Regions from separate parts of the Streptomyces sp. NPDC024555 genome, predicted to be linked through region 3. Evidence: riboswitches for the same ligand, from Rfam matches in the RefSeq annotation. Region 3 holds a riboswitch; each other region holds the start of a gene.
What was found. Region 3 has a riboswitch for cyclic di-AMP ahead of ACZ4FH_RS02590 (M23 family metallopeptidase). Riboswitches for the same ligand answer to the same signal wherever they lie in the genome.
Positions count from the first base shown of each region.

Region 1 (5,231 bases), on a different contig from region 3:
CGGCATCGAGTTCGGGCGGCCGTCCTCGCTGAAGCTGCGCAGCCGCTGGACCATGCTCCAGGCGGCCCGCAAGGGGCTCTTCGCGCAGATGGTGGTCGTCCCCCTGCTCCAGAAGCACCGCATCCTGACCCAGGTCTCCGGCGACCACCTCGAAGTGATCAAACTGATCCCGCCCCTGGTGATCGACGACGCGGACGTGGACCGGTTCGTGACCGCGTTCACGGCGGTGATGGACGACGCGCACAACGGCGGCGGACTGATGTGGGACTTCGGGCGCACCCTGGTCAAACAGGCGGTCGCCAACCGCTGAGCGGCCGGACCGCGGAGGGATTTGCCTCGGAGGCAAGAAATTTGCCTCCGAGGAAAGTTCCTGGCCCAATAAGAGTATGAATCCTCCGGAAGGAGGGGTGGCCGACGAGCTGCCCGGGGTCGCGCCCCGCCTGCGCGACCTGCGCCGCAGCCGTGGTCTCACCCTGGAGAGCGCCGCCCAGCGGGCCGGACTCTCGCCCGCCCATCTCTCCCGGCTCGAAACGGGACGGCGCCAGCCCTCGCTGCCGATGCTGCTCGGTCTGGCCAGGATCTACGGTACGACGGTCTCCGAGCTGCTGGGAGAGATGCCCCCGGAACGTGACGCGATCGTCCGCGGCCGGAGGTTCGAAGGTGCCGAGGCCGACGGCTGGACGTACCAGCAGGCGGGCGGCTCCGGCCGGGCGATGCAGGCACTGCGCGTCCTCGTCCCCCACGGGGCCCAGGGCGATCTGGTGCGCGTCCATCCCGGCGAGGAGTGGCTGTACGTCCTGACCGGGCACCTCCGGGTCGTCCTCGGTGAATCCGTGCACGACCTCGCGCCCGGCGACAGCGCGCACTTCGACTCGCTCACCCCGCACCGGATCACGGCCGCGGGCCGCGAGGGTGCCGAACTGCTCTTCGTCCACACCCTGCTGCAGAGCCCCGCCGCCGAGCTGTGTCTCGGCGGCGCCGTCCACCGTCCCTGAGGCACCGCCCGCCACCGGCCCCCGGGCTGGCAGAGAGGAACCGTCATGTCGGATTCCGAGAACTACGACCCGCTCACCCCGACGCGGACCAAGAACTACGACCCGCAGGAGAAGAAGATGCCCCGCGGGCTCGTCATCAGGCTCTTCGCCTATCTGGTGGCCGGGCACGTCATCGCGGGCTTCCTCTATCTGCTCTTCGCCGTGGGGATGCACAACCAGTAGCGGCTCGTGGTGCCCCCGCCGGGCGGGGGCACCACGCCCGCGGTCAGACCCCGTCGAGCAGGCGCTCGCGCAGCCGCTCGCGCGTCGGCGCGGCGAGCTTCAGCCCGTCGGCGAGGTAGCGGTCGGTGCCGCCCCAGGTGGAGTCGATCGTGTCGAAGGCCGCGGCCAGGTAGTCGCGGTGGGCGCCGAAGAGCGGATTGAGCAGTTCCATCACCTCGGGCGAGGTGCCGGCCGGTGAGGTGTCGCTGCGGCGGACCCGGTAGCGGCGGTGGGCGTCGTTGGACTTCAGGTAGTCGGCCTCGATGGCGTCGCGCTCCACGCCGACCGCGAGCAGGGCCACGGCGATCGAGAGCCCGGCCCGGTCCTTGCCCGCCGCGCAGTGCATCAGCGCCGGCACGCTGTCCTCGGCGAGGGCGTGCAGCACGCGGCTGTGCTCGGCCGTGCGGTCCAGGATGGTCCGGCGGTACGAGGCGATCATGCGGTCGGTGCCCTTGCCGTCGGCCAGGATCGACCGCAGCTCGGCCATGTTCCCGTCGCGGACCATCCGCCAGAACTCGGCTCCGTCCGCGGGGTCGCTGAGCGGGATGCTCACATTGCGCACGCCCGGCAGCTCCACGTCCCGTCCGTCGAGCTTGTGGTCGGCGCTGTTGCGGAAGTCGAAGACCGTGTGCAGGCCGAGGCCCGAGAGGAAGGCGGCGTCCTCGGGGGTCGCGTGCGCCAGATGACCGCTGCGGTAGAGCCGTCCGAAACGCACCCGGCGCCCGTCGGCGGCGGGGAGCCCGCCCACGTCCCGGAAGTTGCGGACCCCCGTCAGCTCGGGCTCCGTCGGCGGGGTCTGCGGCAGCTGCTGCGTCACGTTCACTCCTGGAGGCTCGGTCGCCGGCGCGGGTCGCCGGAGCGTTCACTTCCGTGACGATACGACATTGTTTCGTCGGGCAATCATCTCGGCGTCCGCCTTCTTCCGCGCTTGTGGCGGGTGCCCGGAGGTGCCGCGCGGGCCGTATCGGAACGCCGGCCGTACCCGCGGAGTGCCGGTCCGGTACGGGCGGTGGCCATGACATGTCCGATTTGATGTATTTAGTCGAACGTGCCCTGATTGCGCGGGAGATGGCCGGCCCCTCGTGAGCGGGATCATATCCGTGACGGTGTGTGGTGGCGCGGCCGTGGGGTATTCCCCGGCACCTCGCGGAAAGCCAAGATCCGTAATCCACGGAGGGTGACCGGAATTCCGTGCCGGGATTCGGGTGTGGAATCCGCGGCGGAAGCGATGGCTTGTTTCCGCCGTCCCGGCTCGCTTACGTTCCATGTCAATCCGGACGGACCGCCTAATCCTGCCGCCGACCGGAATTCGCACTCACTCACCGCGTGGCAGGAGCGGGGGAACCAGGTAGGCCGCCGTCCGGGAATTCCCGACGGCTAGGGGTGAAGTCGCGCCCGGCGCGACCGGACATCTCCAGTCCGAACCCGACAGCTCACCTCGCAGGCGCCGGAGAGGAAATCCTTCATGCCCATCTCGGGTAAGCACCGCCGTCCCAAGTCCAGCACCATCGCCCGCGGCGTCGTCGTCGCCAGCGCCGGCGGAGCCGTCATCGCGCTCCCGCTGCTCGGCGCCACCGGTGCCAGCGCCGCGGAGCAGACCGCTCCCGCCGCGAAGACGGCCGCCGCCGCGCACGCCACCCCGGCCAAGCCGGTCGCCGCCCACCAGGCCGGCACCACCACCTACTCCGTGGTCTCCGGCGACTACCTCTCGAAGATCGCCGCCGAGCACCACGTCAAGGGCGGCTGGCAGAAGCTGTACCAGGACAACCGCGAGGTCGTCGGCGAGAACCCGAGCCTGATCTTCCCGGGGATGAAGCTGACCCTCGGTGCGAAGAGCTGGGGCCACTCCGCCGGTGCGTCCGCCGCCGCGAAGGCCCCCGCCGCGAAGACCCCGGCCAAGGCCCCGGCCGCCGCCGAGTCCAAGGCCCCCGCGACCACGGCCCCGGCCTCCTCCGGCTCCTCGGACGCCCAGGAGAGCACCGCCCCGGCCACCCAGAGCAACGACTCCGGTTACGTCCACCCGGTCCCGGGCAACCACACCACCGCCTACCGCGCCTCCGGCTCCAACTGGTCCAGCGGCAGCCACACCGGCATCGACTTCCCCGTCTCCACCGGCACCAGCGTGAAGGCCATCACCTCCGGCACCGTCGTCACCGCCGGCTGGGGCGGCGCGTACGGCAACCAGGTCGTCATCAAGCACGCCGACGGCCACTACTCCCAGTACGGCCACATGTCCTCGCTCTCCGTCTCGGCGGGCCAGACCGTGACCGCGGGCCAGCAGGTCGGCCTCTCCGGCTCCACCGGCAACGCCACCGGCCCGCATCTCCACTTCGAGGTCCGCACGGGCCCGGAGTACGGCTCGGACATCGACCCGATCGCCTACCTGGCGTCGCACGGGATCAACGTCTGATTCCCCCGGCAGTACGGGTCCGGTGAACCGGACCCCGGCAATACGGAGAGGGACGGTGCGCGGCGGCGCACCGTCCCTCTGCTTATTCCCCCTTTACCAAAACCTGACCGGGTGGTCTATCTCACCACCCGTCAACCCCTTATTACGGTCGCGTAGGTCACATTCGGCGGTGCAGGATATGCCCTTGTGGCAGACGATTCGAACAACATCAAGCAGGGCGCCGGACGACGACAGGGCGCCATCGAGTCGTACGCGGCGATTGGCGACAGCTTCACCGAGGGCGTCGGCGACCCCGGCCCCGACGGAACCTTCGTCGGCTGGGCGGACCGCTTCGCGGTCCTCCTCGCGGACCAGCTCCCGGACCAGTTCCCGGACCCCGGAACGGCCCACGGGAACTTCCGCTACGCCAATCTCGCCGTACGAGGACGCCTCCTCGACCAGATCGTCGAGGAGCAGGTGCCGCGCGCCAAGGAACTCGCCCCCGACCTGGTGAGCTTCTGTGCCGGCGGCAACGACATCATCCGACCGGGCACCGACCCGGACGACGTGGCCGAGCGCTTCGAGCGCGCGGTCGCCGATCTGACCGGCGCGGTCGGCACCGTCATGGTGACCACCGGCTTCGACACCCGCGGGGTGCCGGTCCTGCGCCATCTGCGCGGCAAGATCGCCACGTACACCGCCCATGTGCGGGCCATCGCCGACCGCTACGACTGCCCGGTGCTCGACCTGTGGTCGCTGCGCTCGGTCCAGGACCGGCGCGCCTGGGACGACGACCGGCTGCACCTCTCGGCCGAGGGACACACCCGCGTCGCCCTGCGCGCCGCCCAGGTCCTCGGCTACGAGGTGCCCGCCGACCCGGACCAGGCCTGGCCGCCGCAGGACCCGCGCGGCACGCTCGAAGTGCGCCGCGACGACATCCACTGGGCGCGCGAATACCTCGTGCCGTGGATCGGCCGGCGGCTGCGCGGCGAATCCTCCGGCGACCACGTCGAGGCCAAGCGCCCCGATCTGCTGCCGCTCTGAGCGGCCCCGCTGTCCTCAGTCGCCCAGGGCCGGCACCCCGGCCGGGGGGACGGGGGACAGCGGCAGCAGCCGGGATGCCACAACCGCCGGTACACGTTCCAGCACCCCGCCCGCGAAGACGTCGTACAGGGGCAGCGTCTCCAGGTGGACGTATCCGATGTGGCAGTCGCAGACCGCCCGCGGACAAGCCCGCGGACGCAGCGCCGCCCGGTAGCTCCCGTCGTACAGATTGCCCAGCTCCGCGCGGACGAAGTGGCAGCGGCGCACCTTACCCTCGCCGTCGACCGAGATCACCGACTCACCCGTCCGGCAGGGCAGCCCGGCCGAGCGGTGCGGATGGCGGCTGTACGGGAACAGCGGGTCGATCTCCGTCCACCGCCCGGCCTCCTCGTCCGTGTAGGTCACGCCCTCGGCGGCGTTGATCCAGAGATAGACCTCCTCGGGCAGCGCCGCGCGCAGCCGCCGGGCCTCGGCCAGATGCCCGTCGAGCCCCACCACCCCCACGCTGTACCGGATCCCCAGGGCCCCCAGCTCCTCGCAGC
Region 1 is NZ_JBVHKV010000028.1:73,139-78,369, reverse strand. It holds gene ACZ4FH_RS33850 (aspartate aminotransferase family protein) at 1-310, shown strand, start outside; gene ACZ4FH_RS33845 (helix-turn-helix domain-containing protein) at 387-995, shown strand; gene ACZ4FH_RS33840 (DUF6126 family protein) at 1,041-1,217, shown strand; gene ACZ4FH_RS33835 (tyrosine-protein phosphatase) at 1,261-2,073, opposite strand; cyclic di-AMP (ydaO/yuaA leader) riboswitch at 2,563-2,718, shown strand; gene ACZ4FH_RS33830 (M23 family metallopeptidase) at 2,722-3,666, shown strand; gene ACZ4FH_RS33825 (SGNH/GDSL hydrolase family protein) at 3,853-4,689, shown strand; gene ACZ4FH_RS33820 (STM4011 family radical SAM protein) at 4,705-5,231, opposite strand, start outside.
Region 1: another riboswitch for cyclic di-AMP. It lies ahead of ACZ4FH_RS33830 (M23 family metallopeptidase); the one in region 3 lies ahead of ACZ4FH_RS02590 (M23 family metallopeptidase).

Region 2 (5,231 bases), on a different contig from region 3:
ACGGAACCGTCCCGCGTGGCCGGGGCCCCGGCCACGCGGAGGTGACCCCGCCCGACAGCGTCGTCGTCCGCACCGGCACGCTCTCCTGGCTCCTGCCCCGGCGCAGCGCGCTCGCCGCCGCCCTCCTCGTCCCGCTGCTGGTCCTGCTCGTCGTGCTCGCGGTGACGGCGAGTTCGACCGGGATGAGCCTGTCGGCGACCCTCTCCGGACTGCTGGGCACCGGCGACGCGGGCACCGTGATGATCGTGCGGGAGATCCGGCTGCCCAGGATCCTCACCGGCGTGCTGGTCGGCGCCGCGCTCGGCATCGCCGGCTGCCTCACCCAGACCCTGGCCGGCAACCGCCTCGCCACCCCCGACCTCGTCGGCGTCAACGAGGGCGCCACCGCCGCCGTGGTCGCCGCCGCCGCGGGTTCCACGACGGGCATGGTCGGGCTCTGGTGGCTCGGACCCCTCGGCGCCATCGGTGCCGCGGTCCTCGTCGTGCTCTGCGCGGGCGGGGCCGGCGGCGCCGGATACCGGCTGCTGGTGGCCGGGATCGGCGTCTCCACGTTCATCGGCGCGTTCAGCGATCTGATCATGTCGAGGGAGAACGACAACACCGCGGGCGGCGTGTTCCTCTGGGCCGTCGGCAGCCTCAACGGGCGCGACGGCGACGCAGCCCTCCCGCTCGCCGTGGTCCTGCTGTTCCTCGTCCCGCCCACCCTCGCCGTCGGCCACCGCCTCCAGCTGCTGCGCTTCGGCGACGAGGTGGCCGCCTCCCTCGGGGTCGACCTGCGCCGGATGCGCACGGCGGCGCTCGCCCTCGCCGTGGTGCTGGCCGGCACCGCCGTCGGGGTCGCCGGGCCGGTCGGCTTCGTGGCGCTGGCCGCGCCCGTCCTCGCCCAGCGGGCGGTCGGCCCCACCCGGGTGCCCGTCACCGGATCGGCGCTGGCCGGCGCCGCCCTGATCGTCGCGGCCGATGCGCTCGGACGCGTCGCCGCCCCCGTCGAACTGCCCGTCGGGGTCGTCACCAGCGTCCTCGGCGGCCCCTTCCTGCTGTGGGTACTGCTGCGTCCCGACCGGGCCGCCGGAAAGGTGTGAACCGCATATGACCGCGCATCCGACCAGCGAGGGGGCGGGCCTCGACATCCGGGACCTCTCCGCCGGATACCCGGGCCGGCCCGTCGTCGAGCGGGTGAGCCTCACCGTTCCCGCCGGGCGGGTCGTCGCGATCGTCGGCCCGAACGGCTGCGGAAAGTCCACCCTGCTGCGGACCGCCGCCCGGCTCCACCGCCCCGCGTCCGGCAGCGTCCTGGTCGACGGCACGGACATCTGGGCGACGAGCCGCCGCCGCGCCGCCCACCGCGTCGCCCTGCTGCCCCAGTCGCCGCGCGCCCCCGAGGCGGTCACCGTGGCCGGACTGGTGCGCTACGGCCGCAGCCCGCACCAGGGCCTGCTGCGCCAGTGGTCCCGCGAGGACGAGCGGGCGGTGCGCGAGGCGCTGGACGCCACCGGCACCGCGGACCTGGCCGGCGAGCGGCTCGACCGGCTGTCGGGCGGCCAGCGCCAGCGCTGCTGGCTCGCGATGGTCCTGGCCCAGCAGACCCCGGTCGTCCTGCTCGACGAGCCCACCAGCGCCCTCGACCTCGGCCACGCCGTCGAGGTGCTGGAACTCGTCCGCGAGGTCGCGGCGGCCGGCCGCACCGTCGTCATGGTCCAGCACGACCTGGCGGCCGCCGCCCGCTACGCCGATCTGCTCGTCGCCATGAAGGGCGGCCGGATCGTCGCGTCCGGTGTTCCGCGCGAGACGGTCGACGACGCCCTGGTGAAGGAGGTCTACGCACTGGACGCGGACATCCTGAGCGCCCCCGGGGACGGCTCCCCGGTCGTGGTCCCGCGCGCCCGGACCGGGGCCTTCCGCACGGCGCACCCCGGCGGAGCCGCGCCACGCCTGGGCGAATAGTCCGAATCACACTAATTATCCTGATCATTCCGATCGCGCCGATTGTCAACGGGGCCGTTCCGGGTGCCCGTTCGCGGGTCACGCCCTCGATCGAGGGATCAAATCACCCATATCGGACTCAGTGGCCAGCGTCACGTTTGCCGCCCCGGACGCAAGATCGCCAATTCCGGTTCCCTGGCGCGCCAAGAAAAATGACGTCCCCGCATGTGGCCGGTGACACATATCGCGGTTCATTGATCTTGGAATTCGATAATGATCAGGAATTCCGGGCTTGTTCGGCCCGGACTTTCTCGCTTACGGTCACGGTCCATCCGGATGGAACGCCGAATCCTGCCGCCGTCCGGACACCCGACCACACACGTACGGCAGGAGCGGGGGAACCAGGTTTGCCGCCGGTCCGGAAATCCGGAACGGCTAGGGGTGAAGTCGCCTTGTGCGACCGGACATCTCCAGTCCGAACCCGACAGCTCACCTCGCAGGCGACGGAGAGGAAAAGCGCCATGCCCATCGTGGGTAAGCACCGTCGTGCCAAGTCCACCGCCCTGACCCGCGGCTTCATCGCCGTGAGCACGGGTGGAGTCGTTCTCGCACTTCCCCTGATCGCCGCCGGATCGGCCTCCGCCGCCCCCGCCAAGACCGTCGTCGCCGAAAAGGCCGCGGCCCCGACTTCCTTCGCCGGCAAGGAAATCGCCGTGCGCAAGGCCGCGCCCACGACCTATTCCGTGGTCTCCGGCGATTCGCTCTACAAGATCGCCCAGGGGCATTCCCTCAGCGGTGGCTGGGAGCGTCTGTACAAGGACAACCGGAGCGTCGTCGGATCCAACCCCGACCTCATCCACCCCGGTCTGAAGCTCGTCGTCGGCGCCACCTCCGAGGCAGCCGCGCCCAAGGCTGAGACCGGTGCCGAATTCAAGGCCGAGAAGGCCGAGAAGCCGGTGGAGAAGAAGGCGGAGGCCTCGGCCGACCGCGCCGAGAACACCGACCGCGCCGACCGCTCCGAGCGCACGACGGCCGCCCCCGTCGCCGAGGAGACCGTCGCCGCCGCGCCCGTCGCGGAGAAGACCGCCACCACGTACACCAACGACCTCGACGGCTGGATCAAGGAATCCCTCGCCGTCATGGCCGAGCACGGCATCCCCGGCAGCTACGACGGCATCTACCGCAACATCATGCGGGAGTCGACGGGCAACCCCCAGGCCATCAACAACTGGGACTCCAACGCCGTCGCCGGCACCCCGTCCAAGGGCCTGCTGCAGGTGATCCAGCCCACCTTCGACGCGTACCACGTCTCCGGCACCTCGCTGGACATCTACGACCCGGTCGCCAACATCACCGCCGCGTGCAACTACGCCGCCGCGACGTACGGCTCGATCGACAACGTCTTCGGCGCCTACTGAGCCACCGGGACACACGTCACCCGCCCGCACAGCCGGGCATGAACAGGGGTGGCAGGGAGCGGACCCGCTCCTTGCCACCCCTGTCCGCATGTGCCGTACAACCCTTGTGCCGCACCGGCCGTCGAACACGGCGCCAGGAGGGTGACGGGCCCTTCCCGGCCACCCCCCTTCGGACTCCGCCCGGTCGCCTTCGAGCCGAGGAGCCGCTCGTGCGCACCCACCGTCCCGCCGCCGTCGTCGCGGCCTCGTTCCTCCTGCTGTCCGGGGCCGCCGTCGCCGCGCCCCCGGCCCACGCCGGCCCCTCCGCCGGCCTCCGCGCGGGCGACCGCGCCACGGACTTCAACGGCGACGGTTACGAGGACGTCCTCATCGGCGCCCCCGGCGGCACGGCCGGCGGCCGCACCGGCGCCGGTTACGTCACCGTGCAGTACGGCGGCCCCGACGGCATCGGCACGGTCCGGGGCGCCGTCCTCGACCAGAACACCCCCGGCGTCCCCGGCGCCGCCGAGACCGGCGACGGTTTCGGCCGGGCCCTGGCCACCGGGGACCTCGACAGCGACGGGTACGCCGACGCGGTCGTGGGCGTGCCCGGCGAGGACATCGAGCCACTGGCCGACGCCGGTGGTGCCGTCGTCCTCTGGGGATCGCCCACCGGCCTCTCCGGTACGGACAGCGCCTGGTTGCAGGCCCAGGCACCCGCTGCCGGGGCCGCCTTCGGCAGCGCTCTCGCCGCGGCCCGTTTCAGCCCCGACATCCCCGGCGACCAGCTCGCCGTCATCGACCGCGCCGACCTCACCCTGTTCCAGTACGACGAGCGGACCCGTACGGCGCCCGCCACCCGCACCGACCGTGTCCCCGGCACCCCCGGGCACGAAATCGCGCCCCGGGCCCTGACCACCGGGGACTACGACGGCAACGGCCTCGCCGACCTCGTCGTGTCCGGCGTCACCACGGGCACCGAACCGGGGCACGGCCGCTCCGCCGTCCTGCTCGGCGAGGTCCAGGGACTGCGCTTCGACCACGACCTGCGCGGCGGCCCCGCCGTCGCCTCCGGCGACCTCGACCACGACGGCTACGACGACCTCGTCACCGGGGAGCCGCACAGCCCCGACGACGGCGGCGCCACCACGACCGGCGGGGTCGTCGGCGTGTACCACGGCAGCGCCGGGGACGGCCCGGTCGGCGCCGGCGGTCCCGGCACCCCGCCCGTGTGGTGGACCCAGGACACCCCCGGCGTCCCCGGCGGAGCGGAGGCGGGCGACGGCTGGGGCGCCGACCTCTCCGTCGCGGACACCGACGGGGACGGCTTCGCCGACGTGGCGATCGGGGCGCCCGGCGAGGACATCGGCACGGTCGCCGACGCGGGCGCCGTCTGGCTGCTGCGCGGCTCGGCCCAGGGGCTGACCGCCATCGGCGCCGCCTCCTGGGACCAGGACGCGCCCGGCATCCCGGGCGCCGCGGAACGGGGCGACCGCTGGGGCGGCCAGGTCCGGCTGTCCGACGACGACGGCGACGGACGGGCCGCCCTGCTCGCCGCCGCACCGGGGGAGAACGCGGGCGACGGCATCGTCTGGATCCTGCCGGCCGGCCCCGGCGGCGTGACGGCCACCGGCTCCCGCACCTTCGACGCGGGCACCTTCGGGGGCGCGGAGAAGGGCGCCGGGTACGGCGGAGCCATCGACGAGTAGCAGCGCCCGGGAGAGCGGACCGGGCGGCTCCGGAAGGCCGCCCGGCACCCGCTGAATCCGGTGCGCGACGGCACTATGAACCTTTCATCCCGCGCGCTACCCTCCGCCGCATGATTCCCACGGTGGTGTGGGGCACCGGCAACGTCGGCCGCGCGGCCATCCGCGCCGTCGACGCGCATCCGGCCCTGAAGCTCGCCCATGT
Region 2 is NZ_JBVHKV010000014.1:11,029-16,259, reverse strand. It holds gene ACZ4FH_RS24285 (FecCD family ABC transporter permease) at 1-1,082, shown strand, start outside; gene ACZ4FH_RS24280 (ABC transporter ATP-binding protein) at 1,090-1,944, shown strand; cyclic di-AMP (ydaO/yuaA leader) riboswitch at 2,256-2,441, shown strand; gene ACZ4FH_RS24275 (LysM peptidoglycan-binding domain-containing protein) at 2,445-3,341, shown strand; gene ACZ4FH_RS24270 (FG-GAP repeat protein) at 3,551-5,029, shown strand; gene ACZ4FH_RS24265 (NAD(P)H-dependent amine dehydrogenase family protein) at 5,140-5,231, shown strand, end outside.
Region 2: another riboswitch for cyclic di-AMP. It lies ahead of ACZ4FH_RS24275 (LysM peptidoglycan-binding domain-containing protein); the one in region 3 lies ahead of ACZ4FH_RS02590 (M23 family metallopeptidase).

Region 3 (5,231 bases):
ACCTTCTGTCCGCGCGCGGACTCCAGATGGGCGGAGGCACTGCCGGCGCGGGCGCTGTCGACGGTCGTCCCCGGGCGGTACTTGCCGGTGAGGAATCCGGCGGCGAGGGCGTAGTAGGGGACGGCCGCGAGTCCGGCGCGGGCGGCGGTCTCCTGGAGTTCGCCCTCGTAGGTGTCCCGGGAGACGAGGTTGTAGTGCGGCTGGAGGGCCACGTACCGGGCGAGGCCCTCGCGCTCGGAGAACTCCAGCGAGGCGCGCAGCCGCTCCGGGCTGATGTTGGAGGCGGCGATCTCGCGGACCTTGCCCTCCTTCACCAGCTGGTCGAGCGCGGTGATGATCTCCTCGACCGGAACGGTCTCGTCGTCGAAGTGCGTGTAGTAGAGGTCGATGCGGTCGGTGCCGAGCCGGCGCAGCGACTCCTCCGCACCGGCCTTGACGGTGGCGGCGGAGAGGCCCTTGTAGTCGGGGTGGGCGCCGACCTTCGTCGCCACGACCACGTCGTCGCGGTTGCCGCGCGCGGTGAGCCACTTGCCGATGATGGTCTCCGACTCGCCGCCGACGTTGCCGGGGATCCAGGACGAGTAGGTGTCGGCCGTGTCGATGAAGTTGCCGCCACCGGCCGTGTAGGCGTCGAGCACGGCGAAGGACTGCGTCTCGTCGGCCGTCCAGCCGAAGACGTTGCCGCCGAGGGAGAGCGGGAAGACCTGGAGACCGGAGGTGCCGAGGGGGCGAAGGGAAGTCATGGGGTGAACAACCCTTCCCACCCGGGCCGCTATTCCGTGCCCGGTACACGGGAAGTACCCGGAAGCCCCCGGGCGGCCGGGCGCGGGCAGACCGGCAGCCCTGACGTCGGGGGGTCAGCGTCAGGGCTGCCGGGGTTTCTCAGAGCGCCTCGGGGAAGGCTGTCAGACGGTCAGGCCGCGGGCGTTCAGCCAGGCCATGGGGTCGACGCCGGTGCCGTCCGCGGTGTGGACCTCCAGGTGGAGGTGCGGGCCGGTCACGTTGCCGGTCGCGCCGACGTTGCCGATGACGTCCCCGGTGGTGACCTTCTGGCCGACGCTGACGCCGATCGAGGACTGGTGGCAGAACCACAGCTCGGTGCCGTCCTCCAGCTCCAGGACGGTGCGGTAGCCGTAGGACCCGGACCAGCCGGCCGACTTGACGGTGCCGGTGTGGATGGCCTTGATCGGGGTGCCCGTCGGGGCGGCGAAGTCGAGGCCCGTGTGGTAGCCGGAGGACCACATCGAACCGGCTTCGCCGTAGGTCGAGGTGATCGTGTACGAGGAGGTGGGGATGGCGTAGCTCGCGGCGAGCTTGGCCAGCCGCAGGGCCTCGGCCTTCTTCGCCGCTTCCTCGGCCGCCTTCTTCTTCTCGGCGGCGAGCTTGGCCTCGGCGGCGTCCTGCTTCTTCTTGGCCTCGGCCGCCGCCTTCTCGGCCGCGGCCTTCTCCTCGGCGGCCTTCGCCTCGGCGGCGGCGGCGTCCTGCTGCTGCTCGGCCTGCTGGAGGATGCGGGCGCGCAGCGCCTCACCGGCGTCGGTGGTGCCCTGCTCGGCCTCGGCGGTGGTCACACCGGCGGAGGTCAGCGGTGCGGCGGCGATGGCCGCCTCGGCCTTCTCCTCGGGGGTCTCGGCCTTGTCGGACGAGAAGAGCGCGCCCACGCCGGGCAGCGACTTGGCGGCCGGAAGGTTGTCCGCGATGGAATCGGGAAGAGAAATGGAGACCGGCGGCTTGCTCTGGGCGGTGGCCATGCCACCCGCTCCGACGGCCGCGATGACACCGACGCCGAGGACGGTGGAGCTGCGGGCCAGACCGTTGCGCTGCTTGGCGACGCGGTGCCTGCCGCGTACGGGACGGATGGACTCCTCGGTGGGGTTCCACTCCTCCCAGGCCTGATCGGACCCGGCCTCCTCGGTACGGAAGCCGGCCGCGAAGCCGTCGCCCCGATCGATCCCGCGCTCGGGCGCGAAGTCGTTGCCGTAGTCGTACCCGAAGCGGGAAGAGCCTTCGGGGGCAGGCTTGTTGGACGCCACGGAGGCGCACTCCTTTCCTTCCTTCTCGCCTACCGGGTTAGCTGACGGGTTCGGAGCAGGAAGGTCTCCTACGGGTTTCCCGGCCTCGACAGGCGAGACAGAGATGCCCGATTCACCCCATGTAGGTGGTTCCCCGGTTCCCTTGCGGAATTCGGCGCTCGCGCACGGTGCCGCCACTGACGGCGGCTGGGACAACCGCGCTGCGTTATCGAACGTTAATAGACAGACGGGCTCGATACCAAGCCGTTCCCCTTGATCGTTCCCGCCCTTGGCCTGGACTTTACGGGACACAACCGGGTGGAATCGGGCGAGTTCATCGCCCCTCGACGACCACCCGGTTTCTGACAGTGCGTCAAATGTTATGCGGAGTGGGGTCTCCCGGTTACGGTCCGTGGCCCTGCTCGTCGCCCCTGCCGACGATCTTCACCGTCCTGCGCCGGTCGGGCTGCCCCTCGGCGGGCCGGGCGACGGCCAGGAGCGCCATGTCGTCCGTCGTCTCCCCGCCCGTGTGCAGCCGCACGTCCTCGGTGAGCGCCGTCAGCAGTTCCTCGGGGCCGGGGAAGATCCGGCCCCGCAGCCGGGCGGCGGGGTCGTAGAACACCCCTGCGGCGTCACGGGCCTCGGAGAGGCCGTCCGTGTAGAAGAGAAGCATCGCCCCGGCGGGCAGCTCCCATTCGTCGGTCCGGTCCGGCCACGTCCCCAGGTCCAGCCCGAGGGGCAGCGCGGGCACCGAGGGCCTCAGCACCTCCAGCGCCCCGTCGGCGTGCAGCAGCAGGGGCTCGGGGTGCCCCCGGTTGACGATGCGCACCCGCCCCGCCCCCGCCGGGATCTCGGCCAGGACGGCGGTGATGAACCCCTCGAAGGCGTCGAGGCCCCCGCGTACGTCCGACTCCCGGGCCAGCGCCCGCTCCAGCCGCACCGCCACCTCCGCCGGGCCGTCCTCCTGCTCGGCGGCCTCCCGGAAGCAGCCGATGGCCACCGCCACCGCCCCGACCGCGTCCAGCCCCTTGCCCCGTACGTCCCCGAGCAGCAGCCGCACCCCGTGCGGGCTGTCGGCCACCGAGAACAGGTCGCCGCCGATATAGGCGTCCGCCTGCGCCGCCTCGTACCGCGCGGCGACCCGCAGCCCTCCGATGCGCTCGGGCGGGGTCGGCAGCACGGCCCGCATGGCGGTCTCCGCGATGACCCGGGCGGAGGCCAGCTGCTCGTTGCCCCGCCGGACGACTCCGTTGATCACGACGGCGAGGACGGAGACGGTGAGGACGGTGAGCAGTTCGATGATGATCACGGGCCCGGTCAGGCTGCCGTGGTAGATCCGCAGGAGGGACACGGCCAGCAGGGCGGCGGCGCCCGTGCGGACGGTGCCGGCCCGCGAGAACAGCGGGGCGGCGATCAGCGGGGCGGCCGCGAAGAGGGGGATGGCGGTGAACCGGGGCGGGGTCAGCGCGTCGAACACCACCCCGCCGACGATCATCAGCGCGGGAAGCGCACGGACGAACCGGCGGGCCGTGATGCCCCCGGCCGGCCCGGTCCGCCGCCGCTCCCGCTTCCCCACCTGTCTGGCCTCCTGCCCGGCGCCTCGACGGCCACGGCCGGTGCCGCACCACCGCCCCCAGGTTTCCCCGGGCGGACGCGCGGGGCGAACGCTCGTCGGCAAATGGGGGAAGGGGGCGCGGGCCACGGGACCCCGCACACGCATCAGGCCCCGCACATGCATCAGGCCCGGCACGCTGTATGCGTGCCGGGCCTGATGTTTCAGTAGCGGGGACAGGATTTGAACCTGCGACCTCTGGGTTATGAGCCCAGCGAGCTACCGAGCTGCTCCACCCCGCGTCGGTGAACACAACTCTACGCCATCCCCGACGCACTCGTGACCACTCGCCCCGTTCACCCCCTCCGCACCCCCCCCTCGCACACGCACCCCACCCCCTCTCCGTACACGCCGGAGCGCGCGCCACCTGCACGTCCTGCGCGCCCCAACACCCCAAGCAACCAAGGGAGTAGAAACCAGCCATCCCGAACGCACGCCGTCTCGGCCACCCTTGGAGAGCGGAATCCGGGACTCCTGACGTCCGGCACAGGTGCAGCCCGACCGTCGGTCCGTCAAGGTGTGGAAAGCGAGAAGGTGTTGCAAGGAACACGTGTTCTGCCGCAAGGTAACTGCTGCATCCCCCGGTCCGGTGGGCTGCCCGTGCGAGCAGGCCGCCGACCGCGCATGTCATCGCGCCCGGACGCCTCTCCCGGCCTCGCGTCGCAACCCGTCTGGAGGGCCCTCGACGATGACCGCACCGCTCACCTCTGACCACGCCCCCGCTTCCCCGGCCGCCCCGGCGCCCCCGGCCTCCCCCGTACGCGCCGCCGCCACGGGCGGACTCATCGGCGGCGTCATGGGCGCGGTGATGAGCGCGGTCGTGAACTACTTCGCGATCGGCCTGCCGGGCAGCGAGTCCGTCAACGCGGTCAACCACGCGATATCCGGCCTGATCAGCGGCTTCATCGCGGGCTTCATCGGCATCATGGTCCACAGCAGGAAGACGGCGGCGGACACCGCCGCCACCGCCCCCGCGACCGCTCCGGCGACCACCGGGACCGCCCCGGCCACGACCGCCCCGGAACCCGAGGCGTCCCCGGAGCCCGAGGAGCCCGCCACGGCCGGGGAGCCCGCGAAGGCCGAGGAGTCCGCGAAGGCCGAGGGCGTCGCCGAGTCCGACGACGCGACCGCCGCCGAGTCCACGGAGTCCGCGAAGGCCGTCTCCGTACCGGAGAAGTAGCCGCCGCCCTCCGGCGCCGCGCCGCACAGCCCCTCGCCCGGCCCCTCCCTCTCCCCCGCACGGCGGAAGGGGGACCACACCAACGGGCGAGGGGCTAAATGCGGTGATATGACTGATTCCAGTTTCAGCCATTTCGACGCTGCGCCAGGAGTGGACGATGGACGACTACCCCCTGCTCAACCTGTTCTGGACCATGCTCTGGTTCTTCCTCTGGATCATGTGGCTGTTCCTGCTGTTCCGGGTCATCATGGACATCTTCCGCAGTGACGACCTCGGCGGCTGGGCGAAGGCGGGCTGGCTGATCCTCGCTCTGGTGCTGCCGTATCTGGGTGTCCTGATCTACGTGATCGCCCGGGGCAGGTCCATGGGGCAGCGCGACATGAAGGACGCGAAGGACCGCGAGGCCGCGTTCAAGGCGTACGTACGGGAT
Region 3 is NZ_JBVHKV010000001.1:620,903-626,133, reverse strand. It holds gene ACZ4FH_RS02595 (aldo/keto reductase) at 1-743, opposite strand, end outside; gene ACZ4FH_RS02590 (M23 family metallopeptidase) at 906-2,030, opposite strand; cyclic di-AMP (ydaO/yuaA leader) riboswitch at 2,042-2,197, opposite strand; gene ACZ4FH_RS02585 (PP2C family protein-serine/threonine phosphatase) at 2,413-3,585, opposite strand; tRNA gene ACZ4FH_RS02580 (tRNA-Met) at 3,790-3,863, opposite strand; gene ACZ4FH_RS02575 (hypothetical protein) at 4,310-4,801, shown strand; gene ACZ4FH_RS02570 (SHOCT domain-containing protein) at 4,959-5,231, shown strand, end outside.

Region 4 (5,231 bases), on a different contig from region 3:
CCGATGCGGCCGGACGCGGGCCGCTCGGGTGCGAGGGAGGCGTTGAGCCGGACGGCCTCGGAGTTGTTGATGATGCCGAAGGCGTTGGGGCCGATGATCCGCATGCCGTACGAACGGGCCTGGCGCACCAGTTCGCGCTGGCGCTCGCGGCCCTCGGCGCCCCACTCGGCGTATCCGGCGGAGAGGACGACGAGGCCCTGGACGCCGTGCTCGCCGCAGTCGGCGACGGCTTCGGGGACGCGGTCGGCGGGGACGGCGACCACCGCGAGGTCGACCGGTTCGCCGATCTCGCCGAGGGAGCGGTGGGCGGGCACGCCGTCGAGGCTGTCCTGGCCGGGGGCGAAGGCGTGGTTCACGGCGTGGACGCGGCCGGTGAACCCGGCGGCCAGGAGGTTGCGCAGGACGGTGCGTCCGACGCCGCCCGGGTTGCGTCCGGCGCCGATGACGGCGACGGAGCCGGGGGCGAGGAGCCGCTGCACGGAGCGGGCCTCGGCGCGCTGTTCACGGGCGCGCTGCACGGCCAGGGACTCGGCGGTGGGTTCGAGGTCCAGGGTGAGGTGGACGGAGCCGTCCTCGAAGCTGCGTTGCTGGGTGTAGCCGGCGTCCCGGAACACCTTGATCATCTTGGTGTTGGCGGGCAGCACCTCGGCGGCGAAGCGCCGGATGCCGCGTTCGCGGGCGACGGCCGCGATGTGTTCGAGGAGGGTGGAGGCGACTCCGCGGCCCTGGTGCGCGTCCTGGACGAGGAAGGCCACCTCGGCCTCGTCGGCGGGGGCGGAGGCGGGGCGTCCGGTCGCGTCGATCCGGTCGTAGCGGACGGTGGCGATGAACTCGCCGCCCACCGTGACCGCGAGGCCCACCCGGTCGACGTAGTCGTGATGGGTGAAGCGGTGGACGTCCTTGGCGGAGAGCCGGGGGTAGGGCGCGAAGAACCGGTAGTACTTCGACTCGTCGGAGACCTGCTCGTAGAAGCTGACCAGCCGCTCGGCGTCGTCCGTGGTGATGGGCCTGATCCGGGCGGTGCCACCGTCGCGGAGCACCACGTCCGCCTCCCAGTGATCGGGGTAGGCGTGATGCGGACTCTGCTCCGGAGAGGGCTGCATGGGCAAAGCCTACGGCGCCGCCACCGGTCGCGTGGGGCACGGGGCCGGGGCAGTCTGGGGTGGCCGGGCGGCGGTGGCGCACCCGCGAGGGCGCGCGGCGCGGTCCGGCCGGAGCACCGCGCACTGCATGAGAGACTGGTCTAGACAACTATTGATTCGTGAAGGGCAGAACCATGGCTGAGCGCCGCGTCAACGTCGGTTGGGCCGAGGGCCTGCACGCCCGCCCCGCTTCCATCTTCGTCCGTGCCGCCACGGCCTCCGGCGTCCCCGTGACGATCGCCAAGGCCGACGGCAACCCGGTCAACGCCGCCTCGATGCTCGCCGTGCTCGGCCTCGGCGCGCAGGGCGGCGAGGAGATCGTCCTGGCGTCCGACGCGGAGAACGCCGACGCCGCTCTGGACCGCCTCTCCAAGCTGGTCGCCGAGGGCCTGGACGAGCTCCCCGAGACCGTCTGACCCGGACCGGCCGCACCCGCCGGAGCACTCCGCGCCGAAACCGCGCCACCCCCCGACCGGGGCGGCGCGGTTTTCGCTTTCCGGGGCGCCGCGTCACCGCCGGACGAATCGGCGACGACCTTCGGCACGAATAACGGCACCCCTGGAAAGAAAACCGAATTCAGGGCAGCAGAAAAGGCCCCCTCGAATTCCGCTCCTCTTTGTATACGGCGCCTTCATTACGAACGGCCGCTCGGGGTGTGTACGGGATGTTGCGCATTCCTCACCTTCCCCGCGGGGGCGGAACGGCGCAGCCGGTGCGCGGCCCCGGCCCGCTCGGCCTGCTGGGCGGTGAGGGCCCTGGCCCGTTCGGCGTCGCCGCGCGCCACGGCGTCCACGATGGCCCCGTACTCGGCCCAGACGTCGCCCGGCCGGGACGGCGGGTCGGCCGTGTACATCCAGGCGATCTTGTGGCGGAGCTGGGTGAGCAGAGCGATGAGGCCCGGACTGCCGGAGGCCTGGGCGAGCGTCTCGTGGAACCAGGCGCCCAGGGACCGCAGATCCTCGCCCTCGCCGCGCCTGGCCCGCTCCTGACCGAGCCTGACCAGGCCCCGGAGCACCTTCAGATGCGCCTCGGTGCGGCGCCGCGCGGCACGGGCCGCCCCCAGCGGCTCCAGCAGCGTCCGCATCTCCAGGAGGTCGACGGCCTCCTGCTCGGTGGGTTCGGCGACACAGGCTCCGGCATGTCTGCGGGTGACCACGAACCCCTCGGACTCCAGGGTGCGCAGCGCCTCGCGCACCGGCACGCGGGAGACCCCGTACCGTCGCGCCAGCACCTCCTCGGTGAGCCGGCTGCCGCGTTCGAAGACACCCGACACAATGTCTTCACGAATGGCCGTGCATACCGAATGCGCTGGAATACGCATGTCCGAACCCCCGCCCTCGTCCCCGCGGATCGCGGCCGATCGACACCTGTCCCGTGACTCTATTGCAATGCGGACGCATTTCCGATGCCGGGCGTTCATTCATGAATATCTTTTGGCCCCGGGACGAGTCGCGCGCGGGTGTCCCATGCCTCCCCCGGACACGCCGAAGGCCCCGGCGGTGCGTGCCGGGGCCTTCGGGGCGTCGCGGGTCTCAGAGGGAGACGCCGTGGGCGCGGAGGTAGGCGATCGGGTCCGTGTCGGAGCCGTACGAGGGCGTGGTGCGCGCCTCGAAGTGGAGATGAGGACCGGTCGAGTTGCCGGTGGAGCCGGAGAGTCCGATCCGCTGCCCGGCGGCGACGCTCTGGCCGACGGACACACCGATCGAGGACAGGTGGCCGTACTGGGTGTACGTGCCGTCCGTCATCCGCAGCACGATGTTGTTGCCGTACGCCCCGCCCCAGCCGGCCTCGACGACCGTGCCGGCGCCGACGGCGACGACGGAGCTGCCGGAGGCGGCGTGGAAGTCGATGCCGGAGTGGCTGCCGGAGGACCAGAGGGAACCGCTCGACTTGTAGCCGGTGGAGACGTACGTCCCGGCGACGGGGAGCCGGTACGCGCCGAGGCGGGCGCGCTCGGCGGAACGGGCGGCGCGGGCGGCGCTCTCGCGGGCCTCCTCGGCGTCGGCGGCGCGGGCCTCGGCGGCGGCGCGGGCCTTCCTCTTCGCCTCCGCCCGGAGCTCGGCCTTCTTCTTCGCCTCGGCCTTCTTCCTGGCGGCCGCCTCGGCCTTCGCCTTCTTCTTCGCGGCGGCGTCGGCCTGGTGCTGCTGCGCCTCGGCCTGGGCGCCGACGCGGTCGGCGAGGTCCTGCTCGATGGCGATGACCTGGGTGAGGCCGGTGTCGGCGGCGGACGGGGTCTCGGCGTCGGCGGCGACGGACGGGGAGGCCAGTGCGCCGACGACTCCGGTGGTGGCCAGGGTCGCGATGCCGACGGCCTTCGCACCGGCGCGGGTCAGACGGCCCGGGGCACGATGCTTCCCGGTGGCACGGGTGAACGCCATGGAGTGGCTGGTCCTTTCCTTCCTTCTCGCCTACCGGGTTAGCTGACGGGTTCGGAGCAGGAAGGTCTCCTACGGATGCCGTGACCCCGGTCCGGGGCATGGGCGTCCGATTCACCCCAGGGACTGCGTGGGTCCCCGGCTCCCCCGGCTCGCGCCTGAGGGGGACTCGGCGATGGCTGCCCGGTACGTCACGGATGCGGCATACGGGTGCGGACAGCGGAGCCGACGCTAAGCGGCGGCACGGAGGCGGACCAAACGGACAGCCGGATTTGTCGCACATCCCACAGGGCGAACAGCCACCTTCCACCCCAAAACAGACAAAAGGGATGGACCGCACGGAGTGTTCTCCGTGCGGTCCATCCCTCGGTCCCGTTCCCTCCGGACGCGTCCGTCGACGACGCGACCGGGCCGGCCGGCCCTCAGCCCGTGACGACCGACACCTCTCCGATGCCCAGGGCCCGGACGGGCTCGGCGATCTGCGAGGCGTCCCCCACCAGGACCGTGACGAGACGGTCCCCCGGGAACGCGTTCACGACGGCGGCGGTCGCCTCCACCGTGCCGGTCTCGGCGAGCCGGGCGTACAGCGTCGCCTGGTAGTCGTCCGGCAGATGCTGCTCGACCTGGTCGGCGAGGGTCCCGGCGACGGAGGCCGCCGTCTCGAACTTCAGCGGGGCGACCCCGACGAGGTTCTGCACGGCCGTCTCGCGCTCGGCGTCCGTCAGCCCCTCGGCGGCCAGCGTGCGCAGCACCTTCCACAGGTCGTCCAGCGCCGGACCGGTGGATTCCGTGTCGACCGAACCGCTGATGGCGAGCATCGAGGCACCCGTCGCCCCGGAGGCCGAGTCGGGGGCCGAGGAGCGCAGCACCTGGGCGAAGGCGCGCACGCCGTAGGTGTAGCCCTTCTCCTCGCGCAGCACCCGGTCGAGCCGGGAGGTCAGCGTGCCGCCGAGGCAGTAGGTGCCGAGCACCTGCGCGGGCCAGACGCTGTCGTGGCGGTCGGCGCCGATCCGGCCGATCAGCAGCTGCGTCTGCACCGCGCCCGGACGGTCCACGATCACCACGCGGCCGGTGTCGTCGGCGGTGATCGGCGGGGCCGGGCGGGGCTCGACGGTGTTGCCCGACCAGTCGCCGAGGGTGTCGGCGAGCAGCGCGTCCAGGTCGATGTCCGTCAGGTCACCGACGACCACGGCGGTGGCGGTGGACGGGCGGACATGGGCGTCGTAGAAGGCGCGCACGGCCGCGGAGTCGATCCGGGACACGGTCTCCTCGGTGCCCTGGCGCGGCCGGGACATCCGGGCCGTGGCCGGGAAGAGCTCCTTGGAGAGCTGCTTGGCGGCCCGCCGGGCGGGGTTCGCCTGCTCGTGCGGGATCTCGTCCAGGCGGTTGCCCACCAGGCGCTCGATCTCGCTGTCGGCGAAGGCTGGGGCGCGCAGCGCCTCGGCGACCAGCCCGAGCGCCTTGGGCAGCCGGGAGGCCGGGACCTCCAGGGAGACCCGGAGGCCGGGGTGGTCCGCGTGGGCGTCCAGGGTGGCGCCGCACCGCTCCAGCTCGGCCGCGAACTCCTCGGCGCTGCGCTTGTCGGTGCCCTCCGACAGGGCCCGCGCCATGATCGTGGCGACGCCGTCCAGGCCCGCGGGCTCGGCGTCCAGCGGGGCGTCGAGGAAGATCTCGACGGCGACGACCTGCTGTCCGGGGCGGTGGCAGCGCAGCA
Region 4 is NZ_JBVHKV010000016.1:107,368-112,598, forward strand. It holds gene ACZ4FH_RS26615 (bifunctional acetate--CoA ligase family protein/GNAT family N-acetyltransferase) at 1-1,103, opposite strand, end outside; gene ACZ4FH_RS26620 (HPr family phosphocarrier protein) at 1,277-1,558, shown strand; gene ACZ4FH_RS26625 (GntR family transcriptional regulator) at 1,777-2,463, opposite strand; gene ACZ4FH_RS26630 (M23 family metallopeptidase) at 2,675-3,520, opposite strand; cyclic di-AMP (ydaO/yuaA leader) riboswitch at 3,534-3,702, opposite strand; gene ACZ4FH_RS26635 (M16 family metallopeptidase) at 3,940-5,231, opposite strand, start outside.
Region 4: another riboswitch for cyclic di-AMP. It lies ahead of ACZ4FH_RS26630 (M23 family metallopeptidase); the one in region 3 lies ahead of ACZ4FH_RS02590 (M23 family metallopeptidase).